4 regions of the Kosakonia oryzendophytica genome follow, and region 4 is predicted to be linked to each of the others. Evidence: predicted binding sites of a transcription regulator. Region 4 holds the regulator's gene; each other region holds the start of a gene.
What was found. Region 4 encodes LexA, which represses DNA repair genes until DNA is damaged. Its sites were predicted from a motif close to TNCTGTATGTACATACAGNA; they were not measured.
Positions count from the first base shown of each region.

Region 1 (4,177 bases), 680 kb from region 4:
GGCAACTCCGGTAACGTCATCAAAGCCATTGCCGCTGCGCGTGAAAAAGGCATGAAAGTGATCACCCTGACCGGTAAAGACGGCGGCAAAATGGCCGGTAGCGCGGATATCGAAATTCGCGTACCGCATTTCGGTTATGCCGACCGTATTCAGGAGATTCATATCAAGGTGATTCATATCCTGATTCAGTTGATCGAAAAAGAGATGGTTAAAGCTTAATTAATAAGGCTATTTTATTTGCCATTTTGACACCGGGCAGTGCCCGAAATCCTCACGTACTGCATGTACGCTCCGGTTTCTGTGCGCTGTCCGTGCCCAAACTGACTGCAACAATTACGCCTTCTCTGGTAAGGGCGCTGTGTGGGGGTGTGTATGTGCGAACTGCTCGGGATGAGCGCCAATGTGCCAACCGATATTTGCTTTAGTTTTACCGGGCTTGTTCAGCGTGGCGGCGGCACCGGGCCGCACAAAGATGGCTGGGGCATCACCTTCTATGAAGGCAAAGGCTGTCGCACGTTTAAAGATCCGCAACCCAGCTTTAATTCCCCCATCGCTAAACTGGTGCAGGACTACCCCATTAAGTCCTGCTCAGTGATAGCCCATATTCGGCAGGCCAACCGTGGCGAAGTGGCGCTGGAAAATACCCATCCGTTTACCCGCGAACTGTGGGGCCGTAACTGGACCTATGCCCATAACGGGCAGCTTACCGGGTATAAGTCTCTGGAAACCGGTAATTTTCGTCCGGTGGGAGAGACAGACAGTGAAAAAGCTTTCTGCTGGTTGTTGCATAAGTTAACGGAGCGTTACCCGCGTACGCCGGGCAATATGGCTGCGGTCTTTAAGTTCATTGCGGCACTGGCGACGGAACTGCGGCAGAAGGGTGTTTTCAATATGCTGCTGTCGGACGGACGCTATGTGATGGCGTTTTGTTCCACCAATTTGTTTTGGATCACGCGTCGCGCGCCGTTTGGTGTGGCGAAACTGTTGGATCAGGATGTGGAAATCGATTTTCAGCGGGAAACCACACCCAACGATGTGGTTACCGTGATTGCCACACAACCGCTAACCGGCAATGAAACCTGGCACAAGATTATGCCAGGTGAGTGGGCGTTATTTTGCCTGGGGGAGCGTGTAGTTTGACGCCAGCTGCGGCTGCGTCGACGTGTTGAGCGGTTTGTTTACAACGTAGCGGCCATCCACGACCGAGACTACCGGCGGCTGGTGGGTGGCGGCGAAATAGTCGTAGCCGGGCTTCAACTGCTTCCAGAAATCCGCATAGGTTGAATATTTATGACGCTGCATGTTGGCATCAGTCATGCGGAACGGATAAATGCTCAACTGCACATTCGGTTGCCCGAATACCAGCGCGGCGGTGACAAACTGGAAGATCTCGTCGATGCTTGAGTCCGTCATGGCATAGCAGCCAATCGAAACGCAGGCACCGTGAATCATCAGGTATTTGCCTTCATAGCCATGAGCGCGGTCATAATTGTTCGGAAAACCAATATTGATGGCTTTATAAAAACGGCTGTCCGGCTTGAGCTGGCTGCGCTGCACGGAGTAAAACCCCTCCGGGCTTTTAAAATCGCCCTGGCGCTGTTTGGGACCTAACCCGCCGGAGTAGTTACAAATTTTATAGCTGTCCAGCAACTGGTACTGCTCGCCCATTTTGACGTAAAGATCAAGGGTGCGCTCTTCTTTGAAGATTTGGATATAAACCGGCGACCCCATCAACTGCTGCTTATATTCTTTGCTGACCGGCGTGATTGAACCATTGCTGCTCACCAGGCCAGCAAACGAGACGCACGGAATCAGAAGCATCGCAATAAATAATGCGATTTTGCGCATACTACTTGTTTCCTTGATAAAGCTAATACCACATTGCCAGGACGGCAAAAGACGCCCAAAATTCAGACTATTCTGTTTTGGAGCGCCCACATTAGCATTACGGCATTTTTTCGCAAGCCCCAATACACGTCATCCTTCACGCTACCTCTTTGTTGGCCGCGCCTTCGCACCCCGGTCACTGACTTGTGTCAGCTCCCGGGGATACTCAGTCTTGCCGCCGCGATGTAGCGCGAATGATTTTGTGTATAACACGTCACTCTTCCGCTACCTCTTTGTTGGCCGCGCCTTCGCACCCCGGTCATTGACTTGTGTCAGCTCCCGGGGATACTCAGTCTTGCCGCCGCGATGTAGCGCGAATGATTTTGTGTATTACAGGTCACTCTTCCGCTACCTCTTTGTTGGCCGCGCCTTCGCACCCCGGTCATTGACTTGTGTCAGCTCCCGGGGATACTCAGCCTTGCCGCCGCGATGTAGCGCGAATGATTTTGTGTATAACACGTCACTCTTCCGCTACCTCTTTGTTGGCCTTTCGCCAAGCTGTCGCGCAACGGATTGTGTATTCGTTTGCCGTTTGCTTGCCGGTTATTCTGGCCGTATAAGCGTTGAATTAATAGCGAGATCGTGATTTTCCTCCCCGTTTTTCGCCCTGGCTTCTCATTTCATTTGAATGTGCTGTATACTTATCCAGTGTTCTGTGAGGGCGTACGCATGCGCAAAATCATTCATGTCGATATGGACTGCTTTTTCGCGGCGGTAGAAATGCGCGATAACCCGGCCCTGCGCGATATTCCCATCGCCATTGGCGGCAGCCGTGTTAAACGTGGCGTTATCAGCACCGCCAATTATCCGGCGCGCAAATTCGGCGTACGTAGCGCCATGCCAACGGCGATGGCATTAAAACTCTGTCCGCACCTCACCTTGTTACCGGGTCGTTTCGATGCCTATAAAGAAGCCTCCAACCAAATCCGTGAGATTTTTTCCCGTTACACTGCGCTTATCGAACCACTTTCGCTGGATGAAGCCTATCTCGATGTGACCGACAGCCCGCACTGCCACGGCTCGGCAACGCTGATGGCGCAGGAGATCCGCCAGGCTATTTTTAACGAGACGCAGCTCACCGCCTCCGCGGGCGTCGCGCCGGTAAAATTTCTTGCCAAGATCGCCTCCGATCTCAATAAACCCAACGGGCAATATGTGATCACGCCAGCGGAGGTGCCCGCGTTTTTGCGTACGCTGTCGCTCAGCAAAATCCCGGGTGTCGGAAAAGTGTCGGCGGCAAAGCTGGAAAGCATGGGGCTGCGCACCTGCGAGGATGTGCAAAACAGCGATCTGGCCATGTTGCTCAAACGCTTTGGCAAGTTTGGTCGCATATTATGGGAACGCAGCCAGGGGATTGATGAGCGGGAAATAAACAGTGAGCGCCTGCGTAAATCGGTCGGCGTGGAACGTACGCTGGCGGAGGATATTCACCACTGGGAAGAGTGCGAGGCGATTATTGAGCATTTATATCCCGAGCTGGAAAGACGGCTGGCGAAAGTCAAACCGGATCTGTTAATTGCCCGCCAGGGGGTAAAACTGAAATTTAATGATTTTCAGCTCACGACTCAGGAGCATGTCTGGCCGCGTTTAAATAAAGAGGATCTGCTGGCAACGGCGCGTAAAACCTGGGATGAGCGCCGCAGCGGGCGTGGTGTCCGGCTGGTGGGGCTGCATGTCACTCTGCTCGATCCCCAACTTGAGCGGCAACTGGTGTTAGGTCTATAAAAACTACCATAAATAACGGTAGCAATTTAATATTGGCTTCTCTATCATCCCCGGCGTTTATTCATTCCACGTTACTGCAAAGGAGGTTCACCATGACACACCATGCCCTGATTTCTCTTTGCAGACCTTTCCAGGATTAATTCTCCGTCATATTGCCCCTGGTTACGTCTGCCAATTCCTTTTATTTTTCTGCATATGGATTGGTATATGGGCAATTCTATTTGTCATATCTCAGAAGCAATTTCGTATATTGCTTCAGAAAATCTTTGGATCGAAGGTTCAGCGATTCAACAATTACAAACCACGGCTGCATTGCCGGGTATGATCCGTGTGGTGGGGATGCCGGATCTGCACCCTGGGCGCGGCTACCCCATTGGCGCGGCGTTTTTTTCCACTGGGCGTTTTTACCCGGCGCTGGTGGGTAATGATATTGGCTGCGGCATGGCGCTGTGGCAAACGGACTTACCGCTGCGTAAATACAACGCCGATAAGCTGGAAAAACGGCTTGGCGCATTGGGCGATACCGCCATGCCTGAGTGGCTGGACAACGTTGTCCCGCAGGCAT
Region 1 covers NZ_CP115659.1:4,088,770-4,092,946, reverse strand. Annotated here, with positions in the region: gene lpcA (D-sedoheptulose 7-phosphate isomerase) at 1-219, shown strand, start outside; gene O9K67_RS19820 (class II glutamine amidotransferase) at 373-1,140, shown strand; gene dpaA (peptidoglycan meso-diaminopimelic acid protein amidase) at 1,111-1,848, opposite strand; gene dinB (DNA polymerase IV) at 2,557-3,612, shown strand; gene O9K67_RS19805 (RNA ligase RtcB family protein) at 3,820-4,177, shown strand, end outside.
Region 1: the regulator LexA is predicted to act here: its motif matches at 2,519-2,538, upstream of dinB (DNA polymerase IV).

Region 2 (4,177 bases), 2.5 Mb from region 4:
ACCGTTCTCCAAACACGGCGGCACCAAGGTACTGAGTGGTAACCTTGGCCGTGCTGTCATGAAGACCTCCGCCGTGCCGGTGGAAAATCAGATTATTGAAGCGCCGGCGATTGTTTTTGAAAGCCAGCATGACGTGTTGCCGGCCTTCGATGCAGGTTTGCTGGACCGTGACTGCGTGGTTGTTGTACGTCATCAGGGGCCAAAAGCGAACGGAATGCCAGAATTACATAAACTCATGCCGCCACTTGGTGTATTATTGGACCGCCGTTTCAAAATAGCTTTAGTAACCGATGGACGGCTCTCAGGTGCATCGGGTAAAGTGCCGTCGGCGATCCACGTAACACCAGAGGCTTATGATGGTGGATTGCTGGCGAAAGTGCGTGATGGCGATATCATCCGGGTCAACGGGCAGACGGGAGAATTAACGCTGCTGGTGGATGAAAACGAACTTGCCGCACGTCAACCACATATTCCTGACCTGAGCGCGATGCGCGTGGGCACAGGGCGCGAAATGTTCGGCGCACTGCGGGAGAAACTTTCCGGGGCGGAGCAGGGCGCAACCTGTATCACTTTTTAAGACGACACGATTTTAGTTCTGGCGAGAGAAAAACCTGATGAAAAACTGGAAAACGAGTGCAGAAACAATCCTGAAAACTGGCCCGGTTGTGCCGGTGATCGTAGTGAACAAACTGGAACACGCGGTGCCGATGGCGAAAGCGCTGGTTGCCGGAGGCGTTCGCGTTCTGGAAGTGACTCTGCGCACCGCTTGTGCCATAGACGCTATCCGTGCGATTGCTAAAGAAGTGCCGGACGCGATTGTTGGTGCGGGCACCGTGCTGAACCCGCAGCAACTGGCGGAAGTGACCGCTGCGGGTGCGCAGTTCGCCATCAGCCCGGGTCTGACCGAACCGCTGCTGAAGGCCGCAACGGAAGGCTCAATCCCGCTGATCCCGGGTATCAGCACCGTTTCCGAACTGATGCTGGGCATGGACTACGGTCTGAAAGAGTTTAAATTTTTCCCGGCTGAAGCGAATGGCGGCACCAAAGCGCTGCAAGCCATTGCCGGTCCGTTTGCGCATGTGCGTTTCTGCCCGACTGGCGGGATTTCTCCGGCAAACTACCGTGACTACCTGGCGCTGAAAAGTGTGCTGTGCATCGGCGGTTCCTGGTTGGTGCCGGCAGATGCGCTGGAAGCAGGTGATTATGACCGCATCACTAAACTGGCACGTGAAGCGGTAGAAGGCGCGAAGCAGTAACCGTGCGGCGGGTCTAACCCCGCCAGCCATAAAGCCCGCTCAGCGTTACTGCTGGCGGGCTTTTTTTATCCCTGAACGTTAACGGTCTTCGCTGCCGTAATCGCCCGTTGTACGGCGGTTTCGACATTCTCGCCCGTCGCCAGCGCGACGCCCAGTCGACGGGAGCCGTCGATTTCCGGTTTGCCGAACAGGCGCAACTGCACACCAGCGCCCACCGCTTCATGCACGTTATCGAAGGTCACATTCCGGCTGCTCAAACGCGGCAGGATGACCGCCGAAGCAGACGGGCCATACTGGCGGATGTCGCCAACAGGCAAGCCGAGGAAGGCGCGCACGTGCAGCGCGAACTCGGAGAGATCCTGCGAAATCAGCGTAACCATACCGGTATCATGCGGTCGCGGAGAGACTTCGCTGAAGATGACTTCATCGCCACACACGAATAACTCCACGCCAAACAGACCGTGACCACCGAGCGCCAGGACGACTTTGCGGGCAATCTCTTCCGCGCGTTGCAGCGCGACGGTGGACATCTGCTGCGGCTGCCAGGATTCACGATAATCCCCGTCTTCCTGACGGTGGCCAATGGGAGCGCAAAAATGCACGCCATCCACCGCGCTGACTGTCAAAAGCGTGATTTCAAAATCAAAGTGGACCACGCCTTCGACAATCACGCGACCGGCTCCGGCACGGCCGCCTTGTTGTGCATATTCCCAGGCTTTAGCTAACTGGTCAGTACTTTTAATAAAGCTCTGGCCTTTGCCAGATGAACTCATAACCGGCTTAACAATACACGGCAACCCAATCTCTTCAACCGCCTGATGGAATGCGGCTTCACTGTCAGCAAAACGGTAACTGGACGTCGGAAGCTGGAGTTCTTCCGCCGCGAGACGACGAATGCCCTCACGGTTCATTGTCAGCTTTGCAGCACGCGCACAGGGGACAACGTGCTGGCCTTGTGCTTCCAGTTCAATCAGCGTATCGGTGGCGATGGCTTCGATTTCCGGCACAATGAAATGGGGTTTTTCTTGCGCTACCAGCGCTTTCAGCGCCTCTCCATCCAGCATATTAATAACATGCGAACGGTGGGCGACATGCATTGCCGGGGCATCGGCATAGCGGTCAACGGCAATCACTTCGATGCCGAGACGTTGGCACTCAATGGCCACTTCTTTGCCCAGTTCGCCGGAACCGAGTAACATCACGCGAGTTGCTGCAGGGCGCAGCGCAGTACCTAAAAGAGTCATAGCAGCTTACCGTTGGGAAAAAATCTGCGCGCAGTATAAACGAAAACGTTTGCGTCTGTCTTTTATCACTTGCGATGGTTTTTTCATCGCGCTACTATACTGTATAAATAAACAGTTAAATGAGGCTGCATCATGGCGGTAGAAGTTAAATACGTAGTCATTAGAGAAGGTGAGGAAAAAATGTCTTTTGCCAGCAAAAAGGAAGCGGATGCTTACGATAAGATGCTTGATCTGGCGGAAGTTCTGGGTGACTGGTTAGGCGCAGGTCCGGTCACACTGGAAGACGAAACACGTGACCAAATGGCGCTGTGGCTTGCCGAACAAAAAGACGCACTTAGCAGCATCCTTAAGTCCGGCAAATTGCCTGGAACAGAGGCACAGGAACCTGAAATGTCACCGGCGGCGGATGTGGAGAGTGAGCCGACAGACACCGTCGACATTAAAAGCGCAGCCAAACGCGCGAAAGTTGCCTGATCTTGCACTGCCTGTAATTTGTACCATGCTTTGAAGGGGTAAAAACCAGGAGATAAGCATGAAAATAGCAGGGGTTTTCGCCAGCTTTCTTTTGCTGGCGGGCAGTGCAGCGGCGCATGCCGCTAACGATAAGTCGGTGAAGTTTCCCTCGTGCGAGGGGCTTAACGCTGAAGGCATTGCCGCCAGCGTTAAGCGTGACTATTTGCAAAATCGCATTGTTCGTTGGGCAGACGATCAAAAAAAACTTGGACAGGCTGATCCTGTGGCCTGGATCAGCACCAAGGATATTGTCGGCAAGGGCGATAAATGGGCTGTACCGTTAACCGTACGCGGGAAAAGCACTGATATCCACTATAAAGTGGTGATCGACTGCAAGGCCGGTACGGCGGACTATCAACCACAACCTGACTGACACAATTTTCCCATCTTTTGCAGAGTCAGACATTTCCTGACATCCCCTCGCTTACTCTGAGCGCACCATTATCAGTAGGCGAGGGACATCATGAGTTGGTTAAATCAATTACAGTCGCTGCTTGGTCAGAAAGGCGGAGCAGTATCTTCTTCCTCAGACGCGCAGGGGTTAAGCAAACTGCTGGTACCCGGTGCGCTGGGTGGTCTTGCCGGACTGCTGGTTGCCAGTAAATCATCGCGTAAACTTCTGGCCAAATACGGTACCAGCGCCTTGCTGGTTGGCGGTGGTGCGGTAGCCGGCAGCGTGCTGTGGAATAAATACAAAGATCGTATCCGTGATGCTCACCAGGGTGAGCCCCAGTTTGGTCAACACCATTCACCGTTGGATGTGCGCACAGAACGCCTGATCCTGGCACTGGTCTTTGCAGCCAAAAGTGATGGTCATATCGATGACAAGGAACGCGCGGCTATCGAACAACAACTTCGAGAAGCAGGCGTGGAAGAGCAGGGACGGGCGCTAATCGCGCAGGCCATTGAGCAGCCTCTTGAGCCTGAACGGCTGGCGCGGGGTGTCAAAAACGAAGAAGAAGCGTTGGAAATCTATTTCCTCAGTTGCGCTGTTATCGATATCGATCACTTTATGGAGCGCAGTTACCTTAACGCGTTGGGCGATGCGCTAAAAATCCCTGCCGATGTGCGTGAAGGGATTGAAGAGGATCTTAAGCAACAAAAACATGCTCTCCCGCAATAACAACTGCTACGTTTCGCTTGCATCGCGCGCGGGTTTTGCCA
Region 2 covers NZ_CP115659.1:2,120,809-2,124,985, forward strand. Annotated here, with positions in the region: gene edd (phosphogluconate dehydratase) at 1-577, shown strand, start outside; gene kdgA (bifunctional 4-hydroxy-2-oxoglutarate aldolase/2-dehydro-3-deoxy-phosphogluconate aldolase) at 615-1,256, shown strand; gene purT (formate-dependent phosphoribosylglycinamide formyltransferase) at 1,322-2,500, opposite strand; gene O9K67_RS10395 (YebG family protein) at 2,633-2,974, shown strand; gene yebF (protein YebF) at 3,033-3,386, shown strand; gene O9K67_RS10405 (tellurite resistance TerB family protein) at 3,474-4,136, shown strand.
Region 2: the regulator LexA is predicted to act here: its motif matches at 2,598-2,617, upstream of O9K67_RS10395 (YebG family protein).

Region 3 (4,177 bases), 1.3 Mb from region 4:
CTCACGGCCTGTCATACACAAGTCTAGTAATAACGTGCGATCGGGTGATGAAAAAGCGGGATTATCTGAAAAGATCTGAAAAGAGAGGATGAGGAGAGAGGAACAGCGAAGAACGCTTCCTCCGAAGAGGAAGCGTGAACATTACAGCGGATTCTTCTTGTTACGCATCAGGTTGAGCGTTTCAACGGCAATGGAGAAGAACATCGCAAAGTAGATATAGCCTTTCGGCACATGTATAGAGACGCTTTCCAGGATCAGCGTAAAGCCAACAAGGATCAGAAACGACAATGCCAGCATTTTGACCGACGGATGGCGATCAACAAATTCGCCGATCGGCCGCGCAGCAAACATCATTACGCCAACGGCAATCACCACGGCGGCCATCATGATGAACAGATGATCCGACAGGCCCACGGCGGTGATCACGGAATCAAGGCTGAAAATGATATCCAGCAGCATGATTTGCACGATAGCGCCAAGGAAAGAGTGCACATTGGTCTTCAACCCTTCTTCTTCCCCCTCGATCGATTCGTGGATCTCTTTGCTTGCTTTCCAGATCAGGAACAAGCCGCCGAGAAAAAGAATCAAATCGCGGGCGGAAACGTTGTGATCAAACACGCTGAACAGTGGGTGCGTCAGCCTGGTCACCCAAGCAATAGACGCCAGCAGTAACAGGCGCATGATCATTGCCGCTGCAAGCCCAAGGCGACGTGCGTGATTACGTTGTGCAGTGGGAAGTTTGGCGACGACCAGAGAGAGGAAAATAATATTGTCGATCCCGAGAACGATCTCCAGTAGCGTCAATGTTCCGAGCGCCAGCCAGGCGTTGGGGTCGGTTATCCATGCAAATAACATTTAAGCAAAGTCCTGCCAAAAAAAAGAAGCGCTAATTATAAGCGCCAGCGTTGCTGTGGCAAAAATTTAATATCCGGAGAGTAAAAAATGACGAGCCAGCAGGGCACTGGTGAAGTTCTTTTTCAGATAAAAACCGCGGGGTAAGGTGAGGATCCGTTCGCCATGCTCGCCGATCGCTTCGGTGAGTGCTTTGCTGTTGGCCGCCTTCGGGCGTAACTGCATCACTTCGCCGTGACGCGCGGTAATACGGGTGACTCTCCCTAACACGATCAGGTCCATCAACTCTTCCCAGTCGAGACGTAACTGCCGTTCTTCGTCTTCGTTCGGGCTCCAGAGCAGGGGCGAGCCAACCCGGCGTTCTGCCACCGGTATTTCCCGCGATCCTTCGATAGGGATCCATAAGACACGCTTGAGTTTATGGCGAACGTGACTGGTTTCCCACACCACGCCACTGTTGCCGGTCAACGGCGCGACGCAAACAAACGTTGTTTCCAGCGGGCGTCCCTGACTGTCTACAGGGATCGTTTTCAATTCGACGCCCAACGCTGCAAAGTCCTGTTCCGGTTTGCTGCCTGCGCTTGCGCCTAACCACAGCTCGAGCAACACACCCGTCCACCCTTTATCTCGTTTGAGATCGCGGGGAACGGGCAACCCTGCCTTTGCCGCCAGTTCTCCCAGTGAGTAGCCTGCCAGGCGCTGCGCCTGAGCCAGCAACTGAGCTTCTGTTTCCGGAGGTGTTGTCAGTGGAGCTAACGCGGACATGCTAAAAACCTTTTGGTTAAAAAACAGACGGCAGTTTTGCACTGCATCTGTGCAGTTTACCTTTTTCCATGCTGGCTAAGCAATGCGATGATTTATAAGGTAATTTATTTTCATCGATCAGGCGTTGCGCAACAGTGTGATCGGTTTTCCAAATCTGGTCACTGACAATAAACAGGATCTTACACCCTGTTATCCACAGAAAAGTGGGATAACTGGGGAAAAGCCCCACTACTGTTTCAATTTACAGCCTTGACGTGCGACGAAAATCGAATTTCTGCACAAAATGTGCCTAACTTATTGGCATAATCTGTGGATAAAAACGGCTCTGTTCGATCTTTCATCAGCGACAGGATCCGAAGAGTGATGATCATCACACTACGTCCGAGGAAAAGGTTGATAAACACTGTAACTCAATGAATTACTGTATTTTATTTTTACAGGTCCATCACGAGTTATTCAGACTGTTCCGGGTTTTCCCTGGGTAATTCCACACTTCTTCACAACTCTATCCACAGAAAAGGTGAATAAAACCCGTTGGCGGAGGCGAGCGCTGTTTATAACTCTGACGATAACTGTGAGTTATTCAATTGTTATCCGTCCGTGTCCCTGTAATAGAGTGGTTTACCGTTATGCACGAGTGTGAAACAATCGCTTCATTCAGATTTATTTTGAGGTAGTCCGGTGATTGATGACGATGGCTACCGCCCAAATGTTGGAATCGTAATCTGTAACCGCCAGGGCCAGGTGATGTGGGCCAGGCGCTTTGGACAACATTCATGGCAATTCCCCCAGGGGGGGATCAACCCTGGAGAATCCCCGGAACAGGCAATGTACCGGGAACTGTTCGAGGAAGTGGGCTTAAGTCGTAAAGATGTTCGTATCCTTGCTTCTACCCGTAACTGGTTGCGTTACAAGTTGCCGAAACGTTTGGTGCGTTGGGACACAAAGCCGGTATGTATCGGCCAGAAACAAAAGTGGTTTCTTCTGCAATTGGTCGGTAACGATGCCGACATCAATATGCAAGCCAGTAGTACGCCTGAATTTGATGGCTGGCGCTGGGTAAGCTATTGGTATCCTGTTCGTCAGGTAGTGTCGTTTAAACGCGACGTCTACCGGCGGGTGATGAAAGAATTCGCAAGCGCGGTCATGCTGCTTCAGGAAACGCCTCCTAAGCCGCAGAATGCGCCTGCATGGCGACGTAAACGAGGTTAAGCCACCCACATCATGCTCACCCGACTGCGAGAAATAGTTGAGAAAGTCGCCAGCGCGCCGCGCCTTAACGAAGCGCTGGAAATACTGGTTACCGACGTTTGCCTGGCGATGGAAACCGAGGTGTGCTCGGTCTATCTCGCAGATCACGACAGACGTTGCTTTTACCTGATGGCGACGCGCGGTTTGAAAAAACCGCGTGGTCGTACTGTCACACTCGCATTTGATCAAGGGATTGTCGGTCTGGTCGGCAGGCTGGCGGAACCTATCAACCTTGCCGATGCGCAGAAGCACCCCAGCTTTAAATATATTCCCGCGGTGAAAGAGGAGCGTTTTCGCGCCTTTCTTGGTGTACCTATTATTCAGCGCCGTCAGTTGCTTGGTGTACTGGTGGTTCAGCAGCGTGAGCTGCGCCAGTACGATGAAAGTGAAGAGTCCTTTCTGGTGACGCTCGCCACGCAGGTGGCGGCAATTCTCTCCCAGTCCCAATTAAACGCGTTGTTTGGTCAATATCGCCAGACGCGCATTCGTGCGCTCCCTGCCTCTCCTGGTGTGGCAATCGCCGAAGGGTGGGTAGATGAAACGTTGCCGCTGATGGAGCAGGTCTATCAGGCCTCAACGCTGGACACTACCCTCGAAAGGGAAAGGCTGACTGCTGCGCTTGAAGAAGCCGCTAACGAGTTCCGTCGTTATAGCAAACGTTTCTCCGCTGGTGCGCAGAAAGAAACGGCGGCGATTTTCGACCTCTACTCGCACTTGCTTTCCGATGCGCGTCTGCGCCGCGAACTGTTTGAGGAAGTCGACCGGGGCGTGGTCGCGGAGTGGGCGGTGAAAACGGTGATTGAACGTTTCGCTGAGCAGTTTGCTGCACTTACCGACGGCTACCTGAAAGAGCGCTCGGGAGATTTACGCACCCTGGGGCAGCGACTGCTGTTCCATCTTGATGATTCAATTTCCGGGCCGAATAGCTGGCCGGAACGCTTCATTCTTGTGGCGGATGAACTGTCCGCTACGACGCTTGCTGAGTTGCCGCACGACCGGCTTGTCGGGGTGGTAGTGCGCGATGGCGCTGCCAACTCGCATGCGGCGATCATGGTGCGCGCGCTGGGCATTCCGACGGTCATGGGGGCCGATATTCAGCCTTCGTTGCTGCAACGTCGCACGCTGGTGGTGGATGGCTACCGTGGTGAATTGCTGGTGGATCCTGAACCGGTACTGTTGCAGGAATATCAGCGGCTTATCACGGAAGAGAACGAATTAAGCCGTCTGGCCGAAGATGATGTGAACCTTGCCGCCCAGCTAAAAAGCGGCGAGCGGGTAAAAGTGATGCTCAATGCGGGGTTAAGCCCGG
Region 3 covers NZ_CP115659.1:953,570-957,746, forward strand. Annotated here, with positions in the region: gene O9K67_RS04595 (TerC family protein) at 142-855, opposite strand; gene mutH (DNA mismatch repair endonuclease MutH) at 922-1,617, opposite strand; gene rppH (RNA pyrophosphohydrolase) at 2,299-2,829, shown strand; gene ptsP (phosphoenolpyruvate--protein phosphotransferase) at 2,842-4,177, shown strand, end outside.
Region 3: the regulator LexA is predicted to act here: its motif matches at 1,847-1,866, upstream of mutH (DNA mismatch repair endonuclease MutH).

Region 4 (4,177 bases):
TTTCGTCTTTGTTCATCGTTGACTCCTTATCGTTCGGTTAAAAGTTACGTTCCTGTTACGCTGAACGTACTGATCATTGTAGTCAGGAATACTGCCAGTTGGTTTATATTCGGAATCTTTAACCATTTACGACAAAGAAAGCAGTATTAACGAGGCGGGAGAAAGAAGTATAAGAAAAGAGAGGGGTCAGGGGTGGCCAATACCGGAAAACCAGGTGCCATTGCGCCAGTGACGACGCCACACCCATGCTAAAGTCAGCCCTCGCAGCGCCAGAAACACCGTCAGCGACAGCCACAGGCCATGGTTGCCCAGCGTCGGCACCGTCAACAACGTCAGGGCAAACCCTCCAGCGGCAACCGCCATGCTGTTGCGCATTTCTGCACCGCGCGTCGCGCCTACAAACATGCCATCCAGCAAATAACACCACACGCCCACCACCGGCAGGATCACCTGCCAGATAAGGTAGTGCCCGGCCATGTTTTGCAAGGCTGGCAGTGAGGTGAGTAACGCGATAATTGACTCCCCGGCCAGCGCATACACCGCTGAGAACGCCAACGCCACCAGACCAGCCTGGCGGCATGCCGCGTGCCAGATGAGCTTAAGCTGCGTGTCGTCACGCGCGCCATAAGCGTGCCCGGAATGGGCTTCCACTGCATAAGCGAACCCGTCCAGCGCATAGGCAGTGAACGTCAGAAACATCATCAGCACCGCATTCGCCGCCACGGTTTCGCCGCCAAGACGCGCGCCGAACACGGTTATCGAACCAAAGCAGAGCTGTAACAATAACGAGCGCAGCATGATGTCCCGATTAAGCGCCAGCAAGCGTCCAAGGCCGCCGCGCCAGGCCGCCTTCAGCACCGGGAAGGTGATACCGCGCATAACCAGCACACGTCGTGCCATCAACAGGCCGAGCGCAAAGGTCGCGTACTCCGCCACCACCGTTGCTAATGCCGCTCCCTGAACGTTCATGCCCAGCCCCATCACCAACCAGACATCAAGCACAATATTGAGAACGTTGCCCACCACCAGCAAGATCACCGGTGCGCGGGCATACTGCACGCCCAAAAGCCATCCCAGCAGCACCAGGTTACCGAGCGATGCCGGAGCACTTAACCAGCGGATATCAAGGAAGCGCCGCGCCTGCTCCAGCACCGCAGCGCTGCCGCCGGTAATGTGCAACGCCAGATCGATAAGTGGCACGCGTAAGAGTGTAATCAGCACGCCAGCGCCCATCGCCAGCAGCAGTGGCTGCACTAACGCCCGAGCCAGCGCAGGCGCATTTTTCGCACCGTATGCCTGAGCCGTGAGCCCGGTGGTGCTCATTCGCAGAAACAGCAGCAGCATAAACAGGAAGCTGGTCGCTGTCGCGCCGATGGCCACACCACCCAGATAGACTGCGCTATCCAGATGCCCGACCACTGCCGTATCCACCAGCCCCAGCAACGGGACAGTGATATTGGAGAAGATCATTGGCAGGGCAAGTCGCCACAGCGCTTTGTCGGATGCAGTCAGCAGCGGCATAGCAGCGTCAGAATCGATCGGGGAAAGGCATTAACGCTGCGGAGCGTAAAACAGCACCGCAGCGAATAAGGGAGGCGTTACAGCCACTCGCCATTGCGAATGACGCCTACCGCCAGTCCTTCAATGGTGAAGTTTTGATCGCGCAGATCAACAACAATCGGGGAAAACTCATTGTTTTCCGGTAACAGTTCAACTGTGTTGCCCTGTTTTTTCAGACGTTTAACGGTCACTTCGTCTTCAATACGCGCCACAACGACCTGGCCGTTGCGTACATCCTGCGTTTTATGCACCGCGAGCAGGTCGCCGTCCATAATGCCGATGTCTTTCATTGACATTCCGCTCACGCGCAACAGGAAATCCGCATGCGGTTTGAAGAGCGCAGGATCGACCTGGTAATGCCCTTCGATATGCTGCTGCGCCAGCAGCGGCTCACCAGCGGCCACGCGGCCGATCAGCGGCAGTCCGAGATCGTCTTCTTCTTCAAGCAGCAAGCGAAGACCGCGTGATGCGCCAGATACGATTTCGATAACCCCTTTGCGCGCCAGCGCTTTGAGGTGTTCTTCAGCCGCATTTGGGGAACGGAACCCCAATTGTTGCGCGATTTCCGCACGTGTCGGCGGCATACCTGTTTGGGAGATGCGATCGCGGATAAGATCGAACACCTCTTGTTGCCTGGCCGTTAATGCTTTCATTCCGCCCCCTGGGTGTATATACAGTTATGCTGTGAGTATATACAGTCAAAGGTGATTTTGGAACCAAATTTAAGCAAATAACCAGAGTGTTATCGAATTCTGGAAGCGTTATCGAAAATGCGACCAGAGCAGTGAGATCCAGGTAAACAGCGCCAGCAGGATAGACATCAGCACCGCTGCCGACCCCATATCCTTCGCTCGCCCGGAAAGTTCATGAAATTCCGCGCCAATCCGATCCACCACCGCTTCAATTGCACTGTTGAGGATTTCAACGATCATTACCAGCGATACCGAACCAATCAGCAGTACGCGCGTGATGGGATCCACATCGAGCCAGCAGGCAATAATAATGGCCAGCACGACCGCGACGGCCTCCTGGCGAAACGCCGCTTCATTTATCCATGCGGCACGAACGCCTTTCCAGGAATAGCCCGCCGCTTTAATGATCCGGGTTAATCCAGTGGTATTATTGGCCATGAAAAGAACCTTTTTATCTAATGAGCATCAATGTCTATGTAAGCACGAAGAGGTACAACAGAAATTATGCGCGCTTTCTGATATTCTTGCGGCGCAATGGCACTATTAACCCAGAGGCTTTACATCCTTTATGTCCGGCTGGCCACGAATTTACTACAAATTACTGAATTTACCATTAAGCGTGCTGGTAAAAAGTAAATCGATCCCCGCAGAACCTGCACAGGAACTGGGTCTCGATACCTCACGTCCCATCATGTATGTGCTGCCTTACAACTCCAAGGCAGACTTGATGACGCTGCGCGCTCAGTGTCTGGCGCATGAGTTGCCAGACCCACTGGAACCGCTGGAAATCGACGGCGCACTGCTACCGCGTTACGTGTTTATCCACGGCGGGCCGCGTGTATTTACCTATTACACGCCAAAAGAAGAATCCATCAAACTGTTCCATGATTACCTGGATCTCCACCGCAGTCATCCGGATTTGGATGTGCAAATGGTACCGGTATCGGTGATGTTTGGTCGCTCCCCCGGGCGTGAGAAGGGCGAAGTCAACCCGCCTTTGCGCATGCTCAACGGCATCCAGAAATTCTTCGCTGTGTCCTGGCTTGGTCGCGACAGCTTTGTGCGTTTTTCACCGCCTGTTTCATTGCGTCGCATGGCGACAGAACACGGCACAGACAAAATTATCGCGCAGAAACTGGCACGCGTCGCGCGTATGCACTTCGCCCGTCAACGCCTTGCCGCAGTTGGCCCGCGCCTGCCTGCGCGTCAGGATCTGTTTAATAAGCTGCTCTCATCCAAAGCAATTGCCCGAGCAGTCGAAGATGAGGCGCGCAGCAAGAAAATCTCCCACGATAAGGCGCAGCAAAATGCTATCGCATTGATGGAAGAGATCGCGGCGAACTTCTCATACGAGATGATCCGCCTGACTGACCGCATCCTCGGCTTCACCTGGAACCGTCTCTATCAGGGCATTAATGTGCACAACGCCGAGCGCGTGCGCCAGTTGGCCCATGATGGTCACGAGATTGTCTATGTGCCCTGCCACCGCAGCCATATGGACTACCTGCTGCTGTCGTACGTGCTCTATCACCAGGGGCTGGTGCCGCCGCATATCGCCGCAGGCATTAACCTGAATTTCTGGCCCGCCGGGCCGATTTTCCGCCGCCTGGGCGCGTTCTTTATTCGCCGTACCTTTAAGGGCAATAAGCTCTATTCCACCGTGTTTCGTGAATACCTGGGTGAGCTGTTTAGCCGCGGTTATTCCGTCGAATATTTTGTCGAGGGCGGCCGTTCCCGCACCGGGCGTTTGTTGGACCCAAAAACCGGTACGCTGTCGATGACCATTCAGGCAATGCTGCGCGGCGGTACGCGTCCTATCACGCTGGTGCCGATTTACATCGGGTATGAGCACGTGATGGAAGTGGGCACCTACGCTAAAGAGCTGCGCGGGGCGACGAAAGAGAAAGAGAGTCTGTTGCAGATGG
Region 4 covers NZ_CP115659.1:4,772,242-4,776,418, forward strand. Annotated here, with positions in the region: gene O9K67_RS22995 (CsbD family protein) at 1-16, opposite strand, end outside; gene dinF (MATE family efflux transporter DinF) at 187-1,521, opposite strand; gene lexA (transcriptional repressor LexA) at 1,599-2,213, opposite strand; gene O9K67_RS23010 (diacylglycerol kinase) at 2,322-2,690, opposite strand; gene plsB (glycerol-3-phosphate 1-O-acyltransferase PlsB) at 2,821-4,177, shown strand, end outside.